2 regions of the Melissospora conviva genome follow, and region 1 is predicted to be linked to the other one. Evidence: riboswitches for the same ligand, from Rfam matches in the RefSeq annotation. Region 1 holds a riboswitch; the other holds the start of a gene.

What was found. Region 1 has a riboswitch for thiamine pyrophosphate ahead of thiE (thiamine phosphate synthase). Riboswitches for the same ligand answer to the same signal wherever they lie in the genome.
Region 2: linked by a shared signal. The riboswitch ahead of ACK8GG_RS19720 (ECF transporter S component) and the one ahead of thiE (thiamine phosphate synthase) in region 1 are both predicted to bind thiamine pyrophosphate.

The regions. Positions count from the first base shown of each region.
Region 1 is NZ_JBLLDT010000004.1:380,095-385,233, forward strand. Features, by position in the region: gene ACK8GG_RS13220 (ATP-binding cassette domain-containing protein) at 1-1,312, shown strand, start outside; gene ACK8GG_RS13225 (aldo/keto reductase) at 1,365-2,309, shown strand; TPP riboswitch at 2,381-2,491, shown strand; gene thiE (thiamine phosphate synthase) at 2,484-3,107, shown strand; gene thiO (glycine oxidase ThiO) at 3,197-4,276, shown strand; gene thiS (sulfur carrier protein ThiS) at 4,267-4,467, shown strand; gene ACK8GG_RS13245 (thiazole synthase) at 4,473-5,139, shown strand, end outside.
Region 2 is NZ_JBLLDT010000010.1:72,556-77,694, forward strand. Features, by position in the region: gene ACK8GG_RS19710 (energy-coupling factor transporter transmembrane component T family protein) at 1-407, opposite strand, end outside; gene ACK8GG_RS19715 (ABC transporter ATP-binding protein) at 404-1,819, opposite strand; gene ACK8GG_RS19720 (ECF transporter S component) at 1,897-2,475, opposite strand; TPP riboswitch at 2,554-2,659, opposite strand; gene ACK8GG_RS19725 (alpha/beta fold hydrolase) at 2,759-3,580, shown strand; gene ACK8GG_RS19730 (DUF6328 family protein) at 3,668-4,156, shown strand; gene ACK8GG_RS19735 (acyl-CoA dehydrogenase family protein) at 4,255-5,139, shown strand, end outside.

The DNA.
Region 1 (5,139 bases):
CAGATCACAGCTGGCGTACGCCGACGCGCTCGCCGCCTGGGGAGAGGCCGGCGGCTACGAGGCCGAGGTGCTATTCGACACCGTCTCCACCATCGTGCTGGAGCTGCCCTGGGAGGCGACCCGCGACCGGCCGGTGCGCACCCTCTCCGGTGGTCAGCAGAAGCGTTTCGCGCTGGAGTTGCTGCTGCGCGGTGGCGACGAGGTGCTGCTGCTCGACGAGCCGGACAACTTCCTCGACGTGCCGGGCAAGCGCTGGCTGGAGCAGCGGCTGCGGGAATCGGCCAAGTCGGTCCTCTATGTCTCGCACGACCGGGAACTGCTCGCCCAGACGGCCGACCGGGTGGTCGCGGTGGAGGGTGGCAGCGCCTGGGTGCACCCGGGTGGCTTCGCCGACTGGCACGCCGCGCGGGTGGCCCGCCACGACCGGCTCGAGGAGCAGCGCCGGCGCTGGGACGAGGAGCACCAGAAGCTGCGCGACCTGATGCTGATGTACAAGCAGAAGGCGGCGTACAACGACGGGCTGGCGTCGCGGTACCAGGCCGCCAAGACCCGGCTGCGCAAGTTCGAGGAGGCCGGGCCGCCGCCGCTGCCGCCGAAGGAGCAGGACATCCGGATGCGGCTCGCCGGCGGCCGGACCGGCAAGCGGGCGGTGATCTGCGAACAGCTCGCCCTGGACGACCTGACCTTCCCCTTCGACCTGGAGATCTGGTACGGCGACCGGGTCGCCGTCCTCGGCGCCAACGGCACCGGCAAGTCGCACTTCCTGCGACTGCTGGCGCGCGGTGGCACCGATCCCGACCCGGCGAACGGCCCGGTCGACGCCGGTGCGGCGCTCGCCCCGGTCGCGCACGAGGGGGTGGCGCGGCTGGGTGCCCGGGTACGCCCCGGCCACTTCTCCCAGACCCATGACCGGCCGGAACTTGCGGACCGGACACTGGTGGAGATCCTCTGGCGGGGCGACGAGCACCGCGCGGGCATGGACCGGCACGCGGCGATGGGCGTGCTGAGCCGCTACGAGCTGGCCCGGCAGGGCGATCAGCGCTTCGGCAGCCTCTCCGGCGGCCAGCAGGCACGCTTCCTGGTGCTGCTGCTGGAGCTGTCGGGGGCCACCCTGCTGCTGCTCGACGAGCCGACCGACAACCTCGACCTGGCCTCGGCGGAGGCGCTGGAGGCGGGGCTGGCAGCGTTCGCCGGCACCGTCGTGGCGGTCACCCACGACCGCTGGTTCACCCGCTCCTTCGACCGTTTCCTGCTCTTCCGCGGCGACAACGAGGTGGTGGAGACGCCCGAGCCGGTCTGGGACGTCGGCTGAGCATCTGCGGCGCTCGACCGCCGGGCGGCCTAAGGTTGATCTCGTGACTGAGATGACGTACCGAAGGTTGGGCGACTCGGGGCTGATGGTCTCCGTGGTCGGTATCGGCTGCAACAACTTCGGCCGCAAGCTGGACGCCGACGGCACCCGCGTGGTGGTCGACGCCGCGCTGGAGGCCGGCATCAACTTCTTCGACACCGCCGACATCTACGGCGAGCCGCACGGCGGCTCCGAGGAGCTGCTCGGCGCCGCCCTCAAGGGGCGTCGCGACGACGTGGTGGTGGCGACGAAGTTCGGCATGAACATGTCCGGGATGAACGGACCGGACCACGGCGCGCGGGGCGCGCGGCGCTACATCGTGCGCGCCGTCGAGGCGTCCCTGCGGCGGCTCGACACCGACTTCATCGACCTGTACCAGATGCACGAGCCGGACCCGGGCACCCCGATCGACGAGACGCTCGCCGCCCTGCACGACCTGGTCCAGGCCGGCAAGGTCCGCTACCTGGGCAACTCGAACTTCGCCGGCTGGGAGATCGCCGACGCCGACTGGACGGCACGCGCCGGTGGGCTCACCCCGTTCATCAGCGCCCAGAACCGCTACAGCCTGCTGGAGCGCGCGGTCGAGGAGGAGGTGGTGCCGGCCTGCGAGCGCTTCGGGCTCGGGCTGCTGCCGTTCTTCCCGCTCGCCAACGGGCTGCTCACCGGCAAGTACCAGCGCGACCAGGCGCCGCCCGCGGGCAGCCGGCTCGCCGGTGGCGGACGGTACGCCGAACGGCTCGCCGCCGCGCCGTGGGACACCATCGAGGCGATCGAGGCGTACGCCGCCGAGCGGGGACTGAGCATGCTTCAGGTCGCCATCGGCGGCCTGGCGGCACAGCCCGCGGTTGCCTCGGTGATCGCCGGCGCCACCAGCGCCGAACAGGTCCAGGAGAACGCCGCCGCCGGCACCTGGGAACCGTCGGCCGAGGACCTGGCCGCGCTCGACGACCTCCTCTGAGGCGCTGTCGCCGCCTGATTCGTCGGGCTCGGGTCCTTGGCGGATCGGGCGGCGGCACGTACGGTGACAGGCAACTGAACCACGGGAGTCCGGCGTACCGGGCTGAGAGGGGGGCTGCGGCCCCCGACCGTCGAACCTGATCCGGGTAATGCCGGCGCAGGGAGGAGTTCCGCCGTGCCCGTACTGGGACGTCTGCACCTCATCACCGACACCCGTGGCGGGCGCGACCCGCTGCCGGTGCTGCGGGCCGCCCTCGACGCGGGCGGTCCGGAGCTTGTCGTGCAGGTCCGGGCGACGAGTGGGCTGGGTGACGCCGAGGCGTACCGGCTGGCCTGTGCCGCTGCCGCGCTCTGCGCCGACGCCGGGGCGACCTGCCTGGTCAACGACCGGCTGCACGTCGCGCTCGCCGCCGGGATCCGCGGCGGCCACGTCGGCGCCGACGACCTGCCGGTGGCGGCGGCGCGCCGGGTGCTCGGGCCCGCTGCCCTGCTCGGCGCCACCGCCCGCGACCCCCGGACCGCGCTGTCGGCCGTCGCCGCCGGCGCCGATTACCTCGGGGTCGGGCCCTGCCACGCCACCACCACCAAACCGGGCCTTCCACCGCCGATCGGCGCGGACGGGATCCGCGCGGTCGCCGCCGCTGTCGACGTCCCCGTGATCGCCATCGGTGGGGTCACCGTGGCGCGGGTGGCCGCGTTGCGGGCGGCCGGCGCGTACGGGGTGGCCGTCGTCGCGGCTCTTGCCGACGCCGACGACCCAGGGCGGGAGACGACCCGGCTGCTGGCGGCGCTGCGATGAACGGCGCCGGAGTAGACGGCGCTGCGGTCGACGGCGCTGCGGTGAACGGCGCTGCGGTGAACGGCGCTGCGGTGAACGGCGTGGAGCCGGTGACGGTGATCGGGGGCGGGCCGATCGGGCTGGCGATCGCCTGGCGTTGCGCCGCCGCGGGGCTGGCCGTGACTCTGCACGATCCGCAGCCCGGTTCGGGAGCCGGGGCGGTCGCCGCCGGGATGCTCTCCCCGGTCGCCGAGGCGTACTTCGGCGAGGAGGAGCTGACCGGGCTGCTGGTGGCCTCGGCAGCCCGCTGGCCCGCGTTCGCCGCCGAACTGACCGCCGCCAGCGGCATCGACCTCGGACATCGCGGGGAGGGGACCCTCGTCGTCGGGCTCACCCGTGACGACGCCGCCGCGGCCCGCCGGCTCTGGACGTACCAGCGTCAGCTGGGGCTGGCCCTCACCCCGCTCGACGCGGCAGCGCTGCGCGCCGCCGAGCCGTCGCTGACCCCGCGCATCGGCGCCAGCGCGCTGCTCCCCGACGACCACCAGGTCGACCCGCGCCGGCTGGTGACGGCGCTGCGCGAGGCCGCCGTCCGGGCCGGGGTGCGTCTCGTCCCCTCCGCCGTGACCGACCTCGACACGATTGGTGCGGGCACCACGGTGGTCGCCGCCGGCTGGGCGAGCGGGGCGCTGACCGGCCTGCCGGTGCGCCCGGTCAAGGGGGAGATCCTGCGGCTGCGCGCACCCGCCGGTGCGGCGCCCGCGCTGCGGCACGTGATCCGGGGGCAGGCCGACGGTGAACCGGTCTACCTGGTGCCCCGCGCCGACGGCGAGGTGGTCGTCGGCGCGACGGTCGAGGAGCACGCCGACACCCGGGTCAGCGCCGGGGCGGTGCTGCGGCTGCTGCGCGCCGCCACCGCCCTGGTGCCGGAGCTGGCCGAGTACGACCTGGTCGAGACCGCGGCGGGGCTGCGTCCCGGCACACCGGACAACCGCCCGCTCATCGGCGAGCTGCCCGGCCGCCCCGGGGTGCTGGTCGCCACCGGCCACTACCGGCACGGCATCGTGCTGACCCCGCTCACCGCCGAGCTGATCCGGGACCGGATCACCGTCGGCGCCGCTCTGCCCGACAGCGTGACGCCCGGCCGGTTCGCGGTGTCGCAGACCCGAAAGGTGCAGTCATGGACGTGACGGTCAACGGCGACCCGCGGGAGGTCACCGGCGGGAGCACCGTCGCCGACCTGGTCGAGGAGCTCTCCGCCGGCCACCGGGGGGTGGCGGTGGCGGTCAACGGCGAGGTGGTGCCCCGTACCGGCTGGCCGGCGGCCACCCTGCGGGCCGGTGACCGCGTCGAGGTGCTCAGCGCCGCGCAGGGCGGGTGAGCGGGATGCCCTTGGTCATCGGCGGTGAGAAGCTCACCTCCCGGCTGATCCTCGGCACCGGTGGCACGACGAACCTCCAGCTGCTGGAGGAGGCGATCCGGGCCAGCGGCACCGAACTCGTCACCGTGGCGCTGCGCCGGGTCGGCGCCACCCCCGGCGGGCTGCTCGACCTGCTCGACCGCTGCGGTGTGCGGGTGCTGCCGAACACGGCCGGCTGCTACACCGCCGCCGACGCGGTCCGGACCGCCCGGATGGCCCGGGAGGCGTTCGGCACCGACTGGATCAAGCTCGAGGTGATCGGCGACGAGCGGACACTGCTGCCCGACGGCGCCGAACTCCTGATCGCCGCCGGTGAACTCGTCGCCGCCGGGTTCACGGTGCTGCCGTACACCAGCGACGACCCGGTGCTGGCCCGCCGCCTGGCCGATCTGGGCTGCGCCGCGGTGATGCCGGCCGGCGCGCCGATCGGCTCCGGCCTCGGCATCGGCAACCCGCACCACATCCGGCTGATCCGCGACGCCGTCGACGTCCCGGTGATCCTCGACGCGGGCATCGGCACCGCCTCCGACGCCGCGCTGGCGATGGAGCTCGGCTGCGACGCGGTGCTGCTCGCCAGTGCCGTCACCCGGGCCGCCGACCCGGTGCGGATGGCCACCGCCATGCGGTACGCCG
Region 2 (5,139 bases), on a different contig from region 1:
GCCAGGTCGGTGGCGTCGGTGGTGGCGAAGACGATCACCCCGGGGAGCGCGACGGCGAACATGCGCAGCACCAGACCGAGGGTGGTCATCAGCACCCCGGAGGTGACCACCAGCGGCCCGGCGCTCAACAGCACCGGGCCGTCGCGTTCGGCGGCGAAGAGCACCATCGCCACCACGACGCCGACCGCGCCGATCACCAGCGGCCAGGTGCGCCGCAGCAGCACGCCGTAGCGGACCCCGAAGAGCGGCAGCAGCGCCAGCTCCATGGCGATGGCGATCGCCGGCGCGACCGGGTCGACGGTCACCACCAGCGCGAACGAGAAGAGCAGCGCGGCGGCGAGTTTCGCCACCGGGTTGCGGCGGGCCAGCGGCGCGCGCGGGTCGGCGACCGGCTCCAGGGCGATCACGGCGCCCCCAGCACGAGCCGGCGGTCGGTCAGCGCGGCGACGAACTCCGGATCGTGGGTGACACAGACGATCGCGTGCCCGTCGTCGCGCAGGTCGGCGAAGAGGTCCACCAGCTCCTGCCAGGTCCGGCGGTCCTGCCCGAAGGTCGGCTCGTCGCAGATCAGCAGCCGCGGTGCCGTCGCCAAGGCCGTGGCCACACTCAACCGCCGCGCCTCCCCGCCGGAGAGCGTGTACGGGTTGGCACCGGCGAGCCGGCCCAGCCGCAGCCGCTCCAACAGCTCGTCGACCCGGGACTTCACCACCGGCTCGGGCTCCCCGGTGCGGCGCGGGCCCAGCGCCAGCTCGTCGAAGACGCTGCCGGTGAGGAACTGCTGCTCGGGGTCCTGGAAGACCGACCCGATCCGGCGTGCCAGCGCCGGGGCCTTCCAGCGGTGCGGAGGGACGCCGGCGTCGGCGCCGGCCAGGACGCTGCCGCCCCGGACCGTGCCGCTGCCCGGCTTCAGCAGCCCGCCGAGGAGCAGCGCCAGGGTCGACTTCCCGGCGCCGTTGGGGCCGAGCACGGCGAGCGCCTCGCCGGCGCGTACCGCAAGATCGGTGGCGGCCAGCCGGGGTGGCAGGCCGAGCCGGTCGGCGGTGAGCAGCACCTCACCCGCCGCCGCGCGGGCCGGCCGCGGCGGCACCGGATGGCCGGGCACCCAGACACCCGCCTCGGCCAGCGCGGCCCCGTGCGCGGCGAAGACCGCCCCGGGCACGCCGTCGGCGACCACACCCCCGCCCGGTTCCAGCACCACCACCCGGTCGACCAGTTCCAGCGCGTCGGCGACCCGGTGCTCCACCAGCACGCAGGTGGTGTCGGCGTCGAGGGCGCCGGCGATCGCGCCGCGGATCAGCGCCGCGCCGGCCGGGTCGAGGTTGGCGGTCGGCTCGTCCAGCAGCAGCAGCGACGGGCGCAGGGCGAGCACCCCGGCCAGCGCCAGCCGCTGCTGCTCGCCACCGGAGAGCGCCGCCGTGGGACGGTCGCGCGGGTAGGGGAAACCGACCCGGTGCAGGGCGGCGTCCACCCGTGGCCAGATCTCCGCCGGCGGCACGCCCCGGTTCTCCAGCCCGAACGCGACGTCGTCGCCGGAGCGGGCCATCACCAGCTGCGTCTGCGGGTCCTGGAAGACGATGCCGACGCGTTCACGGGCCTTGCGCGGGTCGAGGCCGTCGATCTCGACGGCGCCCTCCTGCTCGCCGGAGTCCTCGGGCAGCAGCCCGGCGAGCGCGGCGAGCAGGGTGGACTTGCCGGCGCCGGAGGGGCCGAGCAGCAGCACCCGCTCGCCCGCCTCGATCCGCAGGTCCACGCCGCGTACCGCCCAGGCGCCGCGCCCGGCGTGCCGCCAGCCGAACCCGGTCAGCGTGACCGCGCTCATCCACCCCTCCTCTCCGTCGTGCGTGGTGCCTGCGCGTGCCCGCCCGGCCCCGATCCCAGGGCCGGGCGGGGAGAGCCTCAGACGGTGCGGCGTTCGCGCCCGGCGGCGAACCGGTCCAGGGCACCCGTGCCGGCCAGCGCCCGGGTGAGGTACCAGCCGCCCACGCCGGCGATCACGGTCGCGCTGACGATCGTGAAGAGCGCGTACGGGATCCGGTACGCCCAGAGCGCGTACTCGGTGTTCCAGACGAAGAAGTCGAAGAGCGCCGCACCCAGACCGGTCAGCGCCCCGGCGAGCGCCGCCGTCGGCAGCTTGAAGGAGCGGTACCGGAAGGCGGCGAAGGCGAGTTCGGCGCCGAGCCCCTGCACCAGCCCCTGGGCGATGGTCACACCGCCCCACTCCGAGCCGAGCAGCGCCGACACGGTCGCCGCCAGCGCTTCGCAGAAGAGCGCCGCGCCGGGCTTGCGGATCACCAGTCCGCCGAGCACGGCCGGCACCAGCCAGACCCCGTAGATCAGCGCCTGCGAGGGCGGGAAGAACGCGAAGAGCGGGTCGGCGGCCCGCCAGACCAGCCCCCACGCCCAGAAGATGACGCCGAAGGCGACGGCGATGACGGCGGCCACGACGATGTCGAGTGTGCGCCAACGGTGATTCATGATCCTTGCTCCCAGTTCCTTGTCAGCGAACCAGGAGAAGACGCACGCCGCGTCCGGCGAAGCCCGGACTGCGGCGCGGCTGGAGGTCGACCGAACTCCCTGCGCTGGCATTACCCAGATCAGGTTCGAGGGTCTGCGGCGTCATGCCGCACTCTCAGCGCTGTGCGCTCCCCTGTCGGATGTGAAGTTGTCGCGGCAGAGATTAGCACCGGCCCCCGCTCCCGGCCAGAGCCCGCCATCGCGCCCCCGGCGTCCCGGGCCGATCCCCGGTACGCTGCGACTCATGCTGGTCGATGCGCGCGGACTTCGGTTCGAGGTACGGGAAGGCGGCCCCGCCGACGGTGAGCCGGTGCTGCTGCTGCACGGGTTCCCGCAGCACAGCGGCGAATGGGACCAGGTCGTCCCGGAACTGCACGCCGCCGGGCTGCGTACGTACGCCCTCGATCAGCGCGGCTACTCGCCCGGTGCCCGGCCCGCCGACGTGGCGGCGTACCGGATCGAGGAGTGCGTGGCGGACGTGTGCGCCGTGCTCGACGTGCTCGGGCTGGACTCGGCCCATCTGGTGGGCCACGACTGGGGCGCGATCGTCGCCTGGCACCTCGCCGCCCGGCATCCGCAGCGGGTGCGTACCCTCACCGCCGTCTCGGTGCCGCACCCGGAGGCGGTCGGGCAGGCGTTGCGCGACGACGTCGGCCAGAAGCTCAAATCGTGGTACATCAGGCTCTTCCGGCGGGCGGGCCTGGCGGAGAAGGTGCTGCTCTCCTTCGACGCGGCCGCGCTGCGTCTGATGTTCACCGGCCTGCCGGCCGAGCAGGCCGCACCCTACATCGACGCGATGCGCGCCCCGGGCGCGCTGACCGCGGGCCTGAACTGGTACCGCGCGATAACCCCGGCCACCTACGGCGACGTCGGCCCGGTCACCGTCCCCACCACGTACGTCTGGAGCACCCGGGACGCGGCGCTCGGCGGCACCGCCGCACACGCCTGCGCCCACTACGTCACCGGTGACTACCGCTTCCTCGAGCTGCCCGGGGTCAGCCACTGGATCCCGGACGAGGCGCCGGCTCCGCTGGCGGCGGCCATCCGGGACCGGGTCACCGGCTGAGCCCGTTTCAGGGTCATCGCGGTGGGGCATTGGAGGCCACCCGGCAAGCGGGTTCGCCGGGTAGCCCCACAACGAAAGGTGCCCCACGTGTCGCAGGAGTCCGAACGGCAGCGCTGGCAGCGCAATTTCGCCGATCTGCTGCAGGAACTGCGGGTCGCTCAGACCGGTGTGCAGATCCTCTTCGCGTTCCTGTTGACCCTGCCGTTCAGCAGCGGCTTTCCCGAGGTGACCGAGTTCCAGCGTGACGTCTACCTGGTGGCGCTCCTCTCGGCCGCGGCGAGCGCGGCGATGATCATTTCGCCGGTCGCCTTCCACCGGGCGCTCTTCCGGCAGGGCCGCAAACCGGAGCTGGTCCGCTTCGCCCACACGATGGCCACCGGCGGGCTCGGCTTCATGCTGATCGCGATGGCGAGCTCGGTGCTCCTGGTGACCGACTACATCGTCAACCTCACCGCGGCCATCATCCTGACCACCATCACGCTCGCCTGGTTCACGCTCCTGTGGGTGGTGCTGCCGATGGCCCGGCGCAACTGGGGCGACGACGACATCGACGACGAGGACGACGACCCGTCATGACCTGGTGCCGCCCTCTACCTGCGGATCGGCAACGGCGGTAGCGTTCCTCCCATCGACACTTGTCGGTGTCAGGCGTACCGGAAGCTGAGGGGGTTGCCGTGACCACGACCAAGGACGACGGGCCCGGGGCGGGCACGACAGACGGAACCGCCGCGCTGCCCGCCGAAGCCGGCCAGGTCAGCGAGAAGGAAGCCCGCCAGGTCGCCGAGGGCGCCCGGGAATCGCGGTGGCGTCAGCCGAGCTTCGGCAAGGAACTCTTCCTCGGCCGGCTGCGGCTGGACCTCATCGATCCGTGGCCGCAGCCGGACCCGCAGCAGACGGTCAAGGCGCAGGAGTTCCTGGGCCGCCTCGACACCTACCTCCGCTCCGAGGTGGACGGCGCGGCGATCGAGCGCGACGCCCGCATCCCCGACGAGGTCTTCCACGGCCTCGCCGCGCTCGGCGCCTTCGGGATGAAGATCGGCGAGTCGTACGGCGGGCTCGGGCTGAGCAACCTGGACTACTGCCGGGCGCTGATGCTCGCCGGCTCGGTCAGCCCCGCGATCGGCGCGCTGCTCTCGGCGCACCAGTCGATCGGGGTGCCACAGCCGCTCAAGATGTTCGGCACCGAGGCGCAGAAGCAGTGTTTCCTGCCCCGGCTCGCCGCCGGTGAGGTCTCGGCGTTCCTGCTCACCGAGTCCGACGTCGGCTCCGACCCGGCCCGGCTGGGCACCCTCGCCGAACCGACCGCCGACGGCACCGGCTACCGGCTCAACGGCGTGAAGCTCTGGGCCACCAACGGCACGGTCGCCTCCCTGCTGGTGGTGATGGCCCGGGTGCCGGGCACCGAAGGGCGCCGCGGCGGCATCACCGCTTTCGTGGTCGAGGCCGACTCACCCGGCATCACCGTGGAGCGGCGCAACGCCTTCATGGGGCTGCGCGGCCTGGAGAACAGCGTCACCCGCTTCCACGACGTCTTCGTCCCCGGCGAGAACGTGATCGGC